One region of the Alcanivorax sp. IL3 genome, then DNA from elsewhere that is predicted to be linked to it. Evidence: predicted binding sites of a transcription regulator. Region 1 holds the regulator's gene; each other region holds the start of a gene.

The links. The regulator sigma-54, encoded in region 1, starts transcription at its own class of promoters, with help from an activator protein. The targets are predictions, from matches to a motif close to TGGCACNNNNNTTGCTNT.
Region 2: the regulator sigma-54 is predicted to act here: its motif matches at 2,431-2,448, upstream of glnK (P-II family nitrogen regulator).
Region 3: the regulator sigma-54 is predicted to act here: its motif matches at 2,178-2,195, upstream of ACMG4M_RS10530 (NarK family nitrate/nitrite MFS transporter).

Annotation. Positions count from the first base shown of each region.
Region 1 is NZ_CP179931.1:976,545-980,704, forward strand. It holds gene rapZ (RNase adapter RapZ) at 1-515, opposite strand, end outside; gene ptsN (PTS IIA-like nitrogen regulatory protein PtsN) at 613-1,086, opposite strand; gene hpf (ribosome hibernation-promoting factor, HPF/YfiA family) at 1,103-1,405, opposite strand; gene ACMG4M_RS04640 (RNA polymerase factor sigma-54) at 1,445-2,911, opposite strand; gene lptB (LPS export ABC transporter ATP-binding protein) at 3,175-3,900, opposite strand; gene lptA (lipopolysaccharide transport periplasmic protein LptA) at 3,897-4,160, opposite strand, start outside.
Region 2 is NZ_CP179931.1:3,483,403-3,487,562, reverse strand. It holds gene ACMG4M_RS16245 (YifB family Mg chelatase-like AAA ATPase) at 254-1,744, opposite strand; gene ACMG4M_RS16240 (accessory factor UbiK family protein) at 1,930-2,178, opposite strand; gene glnK (P-II family nitrogen regulator) at 2,550-2,888, shown strand; gene ACMG4M_RS16230 (ammonium transporter) at 2,960-4,160, shown strand, end outside.
Region 3 is NZ_CP179931.1:2,259,432-2,263,591, forward strand. It holds gene nirB (nitrite reductase large subunit NirB) at 1-1,911, opposite strand, end outside; gene ACMG4M_RS10530 (NarK family nitrate/nitrite MFS transporter) at 2,234-3,703, shown strand; gene ACMG4M_RS10535 (bifunctional protein-serine/threonine kinase/phosphatase) at 3,739-4,160, shown strand, end outside.

The sequences.
Region 1 (4,160 bases):
AACCCGAAGGATTCCAGTTGCAGGGACAGGGCCGCGCTGCGATTGGCTACCCGCTCGCGCATCAGGTTGCGCAGGCTGTGAACGTCATAGTTGCTGGTGTCGATCACCAGGTCGGCACGCAGGCGGATATTGGAGAGCAATTCCCGCTCATGCTGAATGGCTGCCTCCACGGAGCCCTGCTGGGCGCCCAGCGGGTGACGCCGCCGGGTGGCGCTGAAGCGCTTCAGCAGAGTGCTGTCGTCCGCATCCAGGTAAATAATTTCGGTCTTTACCTGCTGCTGGTGTAGTGCATCAAGGATGGCATCAAAGGCCAGCAACTGGGTGGGCAGGTTGCGGGCATCAATGCCTACTGCCGCTCGTTCTATGGGTAGCTCACCCTGATCAAGCTGCTCCGCCAGTGTCGGGAGCATGCCCACCGGCAGATTGTCGACGCAGTAGTAGTTCTGGTCTTCCATGGCTTGCAGGGCGGTGGTTTTCCCCGAGCCGGATCGGCCGCTGATGATGGTGAGTTTCATGGTTGCACCGCTTGCATGCTATTTGCCGCACGTTGACACGCAAAATTGATAGACGAGGGGATATCCCGGGTGATGCCTGAAAGCGTGTTGCGTTCCTTCATGATGCCAGTCGCAGCTCCGCTTCGGATTCCACGGCGGTGTGATAAAGGTGATGATCGTTCTTGCTCAATCGCAGTTCGTCACGGTAATCGTCGTGGTTGAACAGGGAAGCCAGGTGGCTGAGGGTTTTCAGGTGCTGTTCAGGGTTTTCCTGGGGAACCAGCAGCACAAAAACCAGATCTACCGGACGACCGTCAACGGCGTCGAAATCGATGGGGGTAGACAGTTTCAGCAGCAGCCCGATGGGTTGCTGGCAGTGACCAAGACGGCAGTGAGGAATGGCGATGCCTTCACCGATGCCCGTGGAGCCCAGCTTTTCCCGGGCTACCAAGGCATCGAAGACCTCCTGTTCGTTGAGGCTGTCGCAGCCGGCCGCGGCCAGCTGCGCAACCTGGTCCAGCAGCTGTTTCTTGCTGCTGGCCTGCACCTCGCTATGGGTGCGTGCTTCGGTGAGTAGTTCGCGAACTCGCATAATTGTCGCTTTGGGTTCAGTGGCCGCCGTGCTTGTGGCTGACAGCCTTTTCCTTGTGTTTGAGGATCTGGCGGTCGAGCTTGTCCGTCAGCTTGTCGATGGCAGCGTACATGTCCACTGCTTCAGCGGTGGCGAAGACGTCGGCCCCGGAAATATGGATGGTGGATTCTGCCTTGTGGGTTTTGGGTTCCGGAGAAAGAATCACCTGGACACTGGTAATCTGGTCGAAATGCCGTTCAAGACGGGAGAATTTGTCTCCTACGTAGGCTCGCAAAGCATCGGTAATTTCCAGGTGATGACCGCTGATATTAATTTGCATGGCTGACTCCTTTACCTGCTCGTTGGGCCGTCCCGGCGCCTACACCAAACGCTTGCGGGCGCTGGATGACGGTATTCTCATCGCCTCACGATACTTGGCGACTGTCCGGCGCGCCACGTTGATCCCCTGCTCGTTCAACAAGCTAGCCAGCTTGTTGTCGCTAAGCGGCTTGCGGGGATTCTCGGCAGCGACCAGCTTCTTAATAATGGCACGAATAGCGGTGGAGGAACACTCACCGCCGCCGTCTGTTCCCACGTGGCTGGAGAAGAAATACTTGAGCTCAAAGACGCCGCGGGGTGTCATCATGTATTTCTGGTTGGTGACCCGACTGATGGTCGATTCGTGCATCTCGACGGCATCAGCAATCTCGGCCAGAACCAGCGGTTTCATTGCCTCCTCGCCATAGTCAAAGAAGTCTTGTTGAACTTCAACGATGCGGGTGGCCACCTTCAGCAGGGTGTCGTGGCGGCTTTGCAGGCTCTTGATGAACCACTTGGCCTCCTGCACGCAGTTGCGCAGGTACTGACCATCCTCGCCACCGGCCTTGCGGGCCATGGAGGCGTACTGCTGCTGCAGGTTGACCTTGGGCAGCACTTCCTCATTCAGGCTGACCTGCCAGCGTCCCTGGTGCTGGCGCACAATCACGTCCGGCACCGCGTAATCCACCTGGCTTTCACCGATCTGTTCGCCGGGTGCCGGGTCCAGGGTGCGCAGCAGCGAGAGCGCGTCGAGCAGGTTTTCTTCGCTGATCTGCAGTACCCGGCGCAGGGCGGCGTAGTCGTGCTTTTCCAGCAGCGCGAGATGCCCCAGCAGGGCCAGGGCATAGTCCAGAAAGGGAGTGTCTGTGGGGAGTTGGCGCAACTGCACCCGCAGGCAGTCGGCCAGATCCAGGCTGGCGACCCCTACCGGATCGAATTGCTGCAGGCGGTGCTGAACTGCCAGTACTTCATCGGCTTCCAGTTCGTCGCCTTCGGTGAGCAGGTCATCCTGGGCGTTCATCATCGCTACGATCTCGTCCACGGTGACGGTCAGGTAGCCGCGATCGTCCAGGGACTCGATGATGGTCATGGCGATAATGCGGTCTACATCGCTCATGGGGGTCAGATTCAGTTGCCAGAGCAGGTGGTCCTGAAGATTGCCGGCAATGCTATGGCGTTGTTGCCAGTCGTCGGCATCGTCGGGGAGGGCGCTGGAGGCACTGCTGGTCTGGCCGGAATAGACATCGTCCCATTCCGTTTCGATGCCGGGTTCGTCGTCCACGAACTCTTCCAGAGCGTCGTCACGCTCGGTATCCAGCTCCTGTTCGTCCTGACGTTCTTCGTCAGCGTCAGGCAGGGATTCGTCACCGAAATCATCAGCCAGCTCCAGCAACGGATTGCTTTCCACTGCCTGCTGAATCTCCTGACGCAAGTCCAGCGTGGATAGCTGCAAGAGGCGAATGGCCTGCTGCAGCTGCGGTGTCATGGTCAGCTGCTGGCCGATTTGTAGTTGTAGGCTTGGCTTCATACTGCTCAGGCTGATGTCATCCCCAAAACACGAGAATAACAGCCTATGCATAAGGCAAGCAATATTTGTGCCAATGATGGTTGTGTGCTAGAGAGCAAAGTTGACAGTTGATAGTGGACAGTTGACAGCGTCGCGGGGAATCCTGTCTTTATCTGCAATGTCTGAGGCTGCGTTTAAAGTTTGGGCGCGGCCCTCAAAGGGCTTCAGAACCAAGTGCCTTTATCGCGTAGCTGTCAACTGTCCACTATCAACTGTCAATTTGTTTACAGCCTGAAATCGGCCCCCAGGTACACATCCCGCACCTGCTGGTTACCGAGAATGGTGTCGGCGTCGCCGGAGGCGATAATGTGCCCGGCGCTGACAATATAGGCGGTGTCACAGATATCCAGGGTTTCGCGCACGTTGTGATCGGTGATCAGCACGCCGATGCCGCGCTCTTTCAGGTGGCGGATGATGCCCTTGATGTCGTTCACGGAAATCGGGTCCACGCCGGCGAAGGGTTCATCCAGCAGGATGAAATCCGGGTCGGTGGCCAGACCGCGGGCGATTTCTGCCCGACGTCGTTCACCGCCGGACAGGCTCATGCCCAGGGAATCACGGATATGGGTGATATGGAATTCCTTGAGCAGGCTCTCCATGCGCTCGTGGCGATCCGCCTTGCTGAGCTCCTTGCGGGTTTCCAGGATCGCCATGATGTTTTCTTCCACGGTCAGGCGGCGGAAGATGCTGGCTTCTTGTGGCAGATAGCCGATGCCGCGCTGGGCGCGGCCATGCATGGGCAGATGGGTGATATCCGCCTCGTTGATGTCGATTCGCCCGGCGTCCGCTTCCACCAGGCCGACAATCATGTAGAAGCAGGTGGTCTTGCCGGCGCCATTGGGGCCGAGCAGGCCGACGATCTGGCCGGCCTCCACGTCCAGGGAGACATCCTCGATGACTCGGCGACCCTTGTAGCTTTTTGCCAGGTGGTGGGCACGTAAATGGCTCATAGGGTGTTTGGCTCCGCCTCGGAGGAGGGCTCTACGGGCGCCTCTTCGTTTGTATTGTTGTCCGCAGGAGTGTCTTCCTTGGGCGTCTGATTTTCGGCAGGGATCACCAGTCGCACACGCTTGTCGCCTTCGCTGCTGGCGTCAACCCGCTTGGAATCCAGGCTGTACTCCACCTTGGCGCCTTCGAAGGTGTTGCCCAGGTGTTCAATGTAAGCGTCGCCGGTAAGTACCAGGGTGCGTTGGCGAATATCGTAGACCAG
Region 2 (4,160 bases), 1.1 Mb from region 1:
GTCCGCTGTTGGTTGGCACCGTGTATGGGGGGATTCAGTAAAAGCGTCTTTCTACGGGGGTAGTGGCGCGGTTGTCATTTTAACGGGTTATGGGGAAATACATCATGCTGGATCAATACACCAGACATCTCTATGTAGAGAAATTCCTCAAGAGCGCACTCATCATCATGCCACTGTCACTTCTGGCTGTGCTGATGGCGATATTGATCGCTGGCTGACCAGCGTCAGCAGACCACAGGAAACCTGACCAGGGTTACCGGGTGTCCGCTACCGTTTGTCGATAACTCAGGGCTTCGCGTAGGTGATCCCGGTCGACGGTATCTGTTCCGGCCAAATCGGCAATGGTGCGTGCCACCCGGGCACTGCGATGCAGGGCCCGGGCGGACAACCCCATGCGGGTCATGACGTTGGCCAGCCAGTCCCGATGAGGGCGTAGCAGCGGATCCAGGTGATCGCTGCCCAGTTCCCTGTTCAGGCGTCGCTGGCGCTGCCATTGCCGTTGCCAGGCGTCGCGTACCCGGGCGCGGACTGTCGCGCTGGTTTCTCCCTGCCGGTCGCCCAGTAGTTCCCGGGCTTCCACCGCGGGTACGTCCAGGTGCAGATCAATACGGTCCAACAAGGGGCCGGACAGTTTGTTCTGGTAGCGCTTGGCCTTGTCGCAACGATAGCCGCAGCCCTTCTCCGGGTCGCCCAGGTAACCGCAGGGGCAGGGGTTCATGGCGGCGATCAATTGAAAGCGGGCCGGGAAGGTGAGCTCTTGGGCAGCCCGGGCGATGCTCACCTCACCGGTTTCCAGCGGTTCACGTAATACCTCCAGTACTCGCCGGTCGAACTCCGGTAACTCATCGAGAAACAGGATGCCGTGGTGGGCCAGGGAAATTTCCCCGGGCCGAGGATGGCTGCCGCCGCCAACCAGAGCGGTGGCCGAGGCGGTATGGTGGGGCGCCCGGTAGGGGCGCTGGTGGAACAGGCGCGCCGGACGCGGCTGCTTCAGGGAATGAATGGCCGCCACTTCCAGAGCCTGCTTCGGATGCAGTGGAGGCACCAGCCCCGGCAGGCGCGAGGCCAGCATGCTTTTACCGGCACCGGGCGGGCCACTGAGCAGCAGCGAATGCCCCCCGGCGGCGGCAATCTCCAGTACCCGCTTGGCGGCTGCCTGGCCGCGGATTTCCGAGAGGCAGCCTCCTTCATAGGTGGTGGTGTCCGGGGCCGGGTGATCGTGCAGTGGCAGCGGGGACTGGCCCACCAGGTGGGCTGCCACCTGGGCGAGTTGGTCGCCGGCCACGGTGCTGGCACCTGCCAGTGCGGCTTCATCTGCGTTGTCACGGGGAACGATCAAGGTGCGGCCGGTGGGCTGGCAGGCCAGGGCGCAGGGCAACATGCCGGGAACCGGGCTCAGGGCGCCATTCAATGCCAGCTCGCCGATAAATTCGTACTGGTTGCTGTCCAGTTTTCCGAGCTGCCCGCTGGCCAGCAGGATGCCCAGGGCAATGGGCAGATCAAAACGGCCGCCATCCTTGGGTAGATCCGCCGGGGCCAGGCTCACGGTGATGCGCCGCTGGGGAAACTCGAAGCCGCTGTTGACCAGCGCCGAGCGCACCCGGTCCCGGCTTTCTCGCACGGCGGTGTCGCCCATGCCGACAATGGTGAAGGCAGGCAGGCCCGGTGCCAGATGGGTTTCCACCCGCACTTCCCGGGCCTGGATGCCCAGTGGTGCCCGGCTGTAGAGCAATGCATGCGTCACGTGTTCTCGCAGAATTCAGTGTGTGCGAGGCAGTGTACGGGGAGGGGAGCGTGCTACGTGTGCGAGGTTGTCGGCGGTAGATGTAGGAAATCAGACTTTCGTAGGAGCTAGGCTTGCATGGCGAACTTGCTCGCGATTGCGGTTGTTCGCCATGCAAGCCTAGCTCCTACGGGAAATACCGGGCGTCAGGCGTCCGTCGTTTTCTCCAGCTCCGCTACCTGCTTCTCCAGCGCCTCCAGTTTTTCCCGGGTGCGCATCAATACCTGTTGCTGAATATCGAACTCTTCCCGGGTGATCAGATCCAGGCGGCTGACCGCTTCCGCCAGTACGCTGCGCACATTGCGCTCCACTTCGTTGCGCAGGCCGCCCAGATCGGTGGGTAGGCGCCCACTGATGTCGGCCATCAGGCGGTCGATAAAGGGTTGATCAGGCATCTTGAATCTCCATCGAGGACCAGGGGTAATGGCTGGCCCGGGCCGCCAGTAATGCGGTCTGTGGCGGCGGTGCTTGTATTGATGGGCGGATGGTAGCACGGTGTTCGCTGGCGCGGCACCGGCGGTGCAGGGCAACCGCTCTGCACCAAGTTGGAACCCGCCCCAAGGTGGTGCGCTATAATGGCGCGCCGAACCCGTTCCTTGAATCGGGATCGGGATATAACCCGCTGAAAATGCATGATTTTCTAAACCTGGCATGGGTCGTGCACTTATTGGGTCAGAGCGTTCGAGCAAACTGTGGATCGGGAACCATAACGGGGCTCGAAGTGAAACGGACGACACCGGACGCGGTGAAAGCTGAGGAGAATGAAATGAAACTGGTTACTGCCGTAATTAAGCCGTTCAAATTGGATGACGTGCGTGAAGCACTCTCCGAGATCGGCGTGCAAGGCATCACCGTTACCGAGGTGAAAGGCTTTGGACGCCAGAAAGGTCACACCGAGCTGTACCGGGGTGCCGAGTACGTGGTGGATTTTCTGCCCAAGGTAAAAATCGAGGTGGCCATCGCTGAGTCCTCTCTGGATCAGGTGATTGAAGCCATCGCGAAAGCTGCCAATACCGGCAAGATTGGTGACGGTAAGATCTTCGTCACTTCCCTGGAGCAAGCGATTCGTATCCGTACCGGTGAGACCGGTGAGGACGCGATTTAAGTTTTACCGTGTTGTAAATCGACCCATGCCAGGGTTTAGAGAACACGCTTCCATTTTCGGAGGGTTGCATTGTGGAAAATCAAATTTTTGAACTTCAGTACGCCATGGACACCTTTTACTTTCTGGTGTGTGGCGCATTGGTAATGTGGATGGCTGCCGGTTTTGCCATGCTGGAAGCCGGTCTGGTGCGTGCGAAAAACACCACCGAAATTCTCACCAAGAACGTGGCGCTGTTTGCCATTAGCTGCATCATGTACTTGGTGTGTGGTTACGCCATCATGTACGGCGGCGGCATCTTCCTGGACGGTATCGAAGCCTTCGATCTGGCCGGTGTGCTGAGCGCATCTACCGAGAACGGATTCGATGGTGATTCCGTCTACTCTGGTGCGTCTGACTTCTTCTTCCAGGTGGTGTTCGTGGCTACCGCCATGTCCATCGTCTCCGGTGCGGTTGCCGAGCGTATGAAGCTGTGGGCCTTCCTGGTCTTCGCGGTATTCATGACCGGTGTGATCTACCCGCTGGAAGGTTCCTGGACCTGGGGTGGTGCTGACGTGTTTGGCATGTACAACCTGGGCGACCTGGGCTTCTCTGACTTTGCTGGTTCCGGCATCGTTCACATGGCTGGTGCTGCTGCTGCTCTGGCTGGTGTGCTGCTGCTGGGTGCTCGTAAAGGCAAATACGGTCCTAACGGTGAAGTGCACGCTATCCCGGGTGCCAACCTGCCCCTGGCGACTCTGGGTACCTTCATCCTGTGGATGGGCTGGTTCGGCTTTAACGGCGGGTCTGTACTGAAGCTGGGCGATGCTGCAAGCGCACACTCTGTTGCCATGGTGTTCCTGAACACCAACGCTGCTGCCGCTGGTGGTGCTGTTGCTGCCCTGATCGTTGGCCGCATCCTGTTCGGCAAGGCTGACCTGACCATGCTGCTCAACGGTGCCCTGGCGGGTCTGGTTGCCATCACTGCCGAGCCGTCTACTCCGACTCCGCTGCTGGCTACTCTGTTCGGTGCCGCTGGTGGTGTGCTGGTAGTGTTCAGCATCCTGACTCTGGACAAGCTGAAGATCGACGATCCGGTCGGTGCCATCTCCGTACACGGTGTGGTTGGTCTGCTGGGTCTGCTGCTGGTACCGGTTACCAACGCTGATGTGTCCTTCTCCGGCCAGATCATCGGTGCAGCTACCATCTTCATCTGGGTATTCGTGGCCAGCCTGATCGTCTGGGGCATCCTGAAAGCCGTCATGGGCATCCGGGTTGCAGAAGAAGATGAGTACG
Region 3 (4,160 bases), 1.3 Mb from region 1:
TTTCACGGTACGCAGGGACTTGCCGTAGGCATGGCCGGTTTCAAAACCGGCATCCACCAGGGTGCGCCAGATATCCGGCAGCTGCTCAACGCGGGCACCGAACAGATCCACCCGCTGACCGCCGGTGATCTTGGTGTAAAGGTCGTATTTCTTGGCCACTTCGCCTAGCACGATGAGTTTGTCCGGGGTGATTTCACCGCCGGCCACACGGGGTACCACAGAATAGGTGCCGTCCCGCTGCAGGTTGCCCAGGAAGTAGTCGTTGGTGTCCTGCAGGCCCGCGTGGGGCTTGTTCAGCACATAGTCATTCCAGCAGGATGCCAACACCGAGGCCGCGGTGGGTTTGCAGATATCACAACCTTCACCGCTGCCGTGTTTTTCCAGCAGCTCATCAAAGGTGGTGATCTGCCCTACCCGTACCAGGTGATAGATTTCCTGGCGGGAATAGGGAAAGTGCTCGCAGAGGTGGTTGTTCACTTCCACGCCACGTTTTTCCAGTTCGCTGTCCAGCACCTGTTTCACCAGCGCCGAACAACCACCACAGGTAGCCGAAGCCTTGGTGCAGGATTTCAGATCACCCACGGTCATGGCGCCATCATCAATGGCGGCACACAGGTCGCCCTTGGAGACGTTATTACAGGAACAGATCTGGGCGGTATCGGGCAGAGCATCGGCGCCCAGCAGGGGCGCACCATCGGAAACCGGGGCGACCAGTGCCGCCGGATCACCAGGCAGGTCCATCTCGTTCAGGCACAGCTGCAGCAGGTTGCCGTAATCATTGGCATCGCCTACCAGCACGGCGCCCAGCAGTTTCTTGCCACATTCGCTGATCACCGCCTTCTTGTAGATGCCGACGGTCTGATCCATGAACACGGTACTGCGTGAACCCGGAGTGTTGCCGTGGGCATCACCGATGGACGCCACGTCCACGCCCATCAGTTTCAGCTTGGTGCTCATGTCCGCGCCCAGGAATTGTTTTTCCTGTTTGCCCATCAGGTGCTCGGCGGCGATCTCCGCCATCTGGTAACCCGGCGCCACCAGACCGAAGATGCGGCCTTCCCACAACGCCACTTCACCGATGGCATAAATGCTGTCATCCGAGGTGACACAGTGGTTGTTCACCACGACACCGCCACGCTCGCCCAGCTCTAGCTCACAGGCGCGGGCCAGTTCGTCCTGGGGACGGATGCCAGCGGAGAACACGATCACATCGGTTTCCAGGTAATTGTCTTCACCGAAGTTCATCCGGTGTTTGCAGGTTTCACCGTCAACAATGTCTTTGGTGCCGGTGCTGGTGTGCACGGTGACACCCAATTCCTGAATCTTGTCCTTGAGCAGGCCGCCACCAAAGTCGTCCACCTGGACAGCCATCAGACGCGGGGCAAATTCCACCACATGGGTTTGCAGGCCCAGATCATGCAAAGCCTTGGCTGCCTCAAGACCCAGCAGGCCGCCCCCCACAACGGTGCCCACTTTGCCGTCTTTACTGGCAGCGATCATGGCATCCAGATCATCGATGGTGCGGTACACAAAACAGTTGTCTCGATCATTACCGGGAATCGGCGGCACGAACGGATAAGACCCGGTGGCCAGTACCAGCTTGTCGTAGTTCAGCGTTTCACCGGTGTTGGTAGTAACGGTGCGCGCACCACGATCAATGACATCCGCCTTGGTATTCAGCTTCAGGGTAATGTCGTGCTCGGCGAAGAACCCTTCAGGCACCAGCGACAGGTCGTCGGCGTTCTTGCCGGAAAAGTAGCTGGTTAGCCCCACGCGGTCATAGGCCGGCAGTGACTCGGCGCACAGTACGGTAATGTCGAAGTGCTCGCGGCCACCCTGGACCACCAGAGACTCTAGATAACGTTGGCCCACCATGCCGTGGCCAATAAGTAGAAGTTGTTGCTTTGCCATAAGGCTCACCCTCGCGGTGCATAACTGACACCCATCACTGAGCAAGGCCTGTGCCAACTTGCTAACTCATTATTTTTAATAGATTTATTTTGTTTTTTCGGCAATAACCACAGAACTCCTGCTTTCTTTTAATGCGTTCGTGCACGAGAAAAATGCATTTTTTCGTGCACCGCGATGACCCATAAACGCTCCCGATTTGCGCACGGTTATTGCCCTTCTCTCGATTTCTCTCCGTTTAATCCATTGAAAACAGTCACTTATCAAGGTGGCACAGGAGTTGCCTAGACCACCCTGTCGTTAACCGCCCATGCATGGAGAAGTCATGAGCGATCAAAAGCTGAATCTGTTGAATCTTTCCGCGCCACGCATCCGCCTGTTACACCTGAGCTGGCTGGCGTTCTTTATTACCTTTGTTGTGTGGTTTTCCCATGCGCCATTAATGGGGCATTTGCGCGAAGCCTTCGACCTCACCCCGGAACAGATAAAGGCGTTGCTGATTCTCAACGTGGCGCTGACCATTCCGGCCCGGGTGGTGATCGGTTCCCTGGTGGATCGCTTTGGCCCCCGGCTGGTGTTTGGCTCACTGCTGATGCTTGCCGCCCTCCCCTGTTGGGCGTTTGCGCTTTCCACTACCTATGAACAACTGGCGGTGACCCGTCTGCTGATGGGCTTTGTGGGTGCCGGTTTCGTGGTGGGCATACGCCTGATCAGCGAATGGTTCCCGGCCCGGGAAGTGGGCCTGGCGGAAGGTGTCTATGGTGGCTGGGGCAACTTCGGCTCTGCTGCCGCGGCGATTACCCTGCCTTCACTGGCTCTCTTTTACGGCGGCGATGACGGCTGGCGCTGGGCCATTGCCACCACCGGCGCCGTTTCCTTTCTCTACGGGATTTTCTTCCTGTGGCGGGCACGCAACACGCCCCAGGGCGCGTCCTATTTCAAGCCGAAGAAAGCCAGCGCGCTGGAAGTGAGCACCAGGAAAGACCTGTTCTTCTACCTGGCCATGAGCCTGCCTTTGTATATCGCCCTGCTGGTGATCGTCTGGCGCCTGGGGCCCACCAATCTTAATCTGTTCGGCCAGACCACACAGATTCTGTTGGCCGCACTGATTATCAGCCTGGCGGTGGTACAGCTTGGTCAGGCCTGGCGAGTAAACCGTGAACACCTGAAAGAAGGGGTTCCCGAGCACGACCGCTACAGCTTCAAGCAGGTAGCCATTCTGGATCTGGCGTATATGGTGACCTTCGGCTCCGAGCTGGCGGTGGTGTCCATGCTGCCACTGTTCTTTACCGATACCTTTACCCTGTCGGCAGTCACTGGCGGCCTGCTGGCCTCCGGCTATGCCTTCATGAATCTGGTGGCTCGCCCCGGTGGTGGCTGGGTCTCCGACAAGTTCGGACGCAAGAAATCATTGGCGATTCTGCTCTGCGGTCTGATGGTGGGTTACGGCCTGATGAGCCAGATAGGCAGTAGCTGGCCCATTGCCCTGGCGGTGATTGCCACCATGTGCTGTTCTTTCTTTGTGCAGGCTGGCGAGGGGGCGGTATTCGCCACCGTGCCGCTGATCAAGCGACGCCTTACCGGTCAGATCGCCGGCATGGTGGGCGCCTACGGTAACGCCGGTGCGGTGATCTTCCTGACCGTGCTGACCTTTGTGGACCCGTCCACCTTCTTCCTGGTGATTGCCGCCAGCGCTGCCGTGGCCCTGGCCGCCGTGCAGTTCCTGGATGAACCCAAAGGGCACATTGCGGAAATTGATGAGAAAGGCGACGTTCAGCTCATCGAGGTGGGCTGAGTGTTTTCGGCAGGTCATACACAGGAGCTTTGATCATGGATGTTGCCAACGTCACGACCGAGGACTCAGCCATTGCCCCCGAGCCGGACCTGCACCCGCAGGTTCGCATCGGCCAGTACAGCGATGCCGGGCCCAAGCTGCACAACCAGGATGCGCTGGCTATGCAGATTCCTGATGGCCCATTGCTGCGTACCAAGGGCATCGTTGCCGCCCTGGCTGATGGGCTGTCCAGTGCCGGTGCAGCCCGGGAGGCAGCGGAATCCTGTGTGCTCGGATTTATCAACGACTACTATGCAACGCCATCGCTATGGAGTGTGCCCCGCTCCGCACAGCGGGTACTGGAAGCCCTGAACCGCTGGCTGTGCCGGCAGACACTGGCAGGGGAAAGCCACCTGTGCACCTTGTCCCTGCTGATACTGCGCTCGCGTACCGCCCACCTGTTCCAGGTAGGCGATTC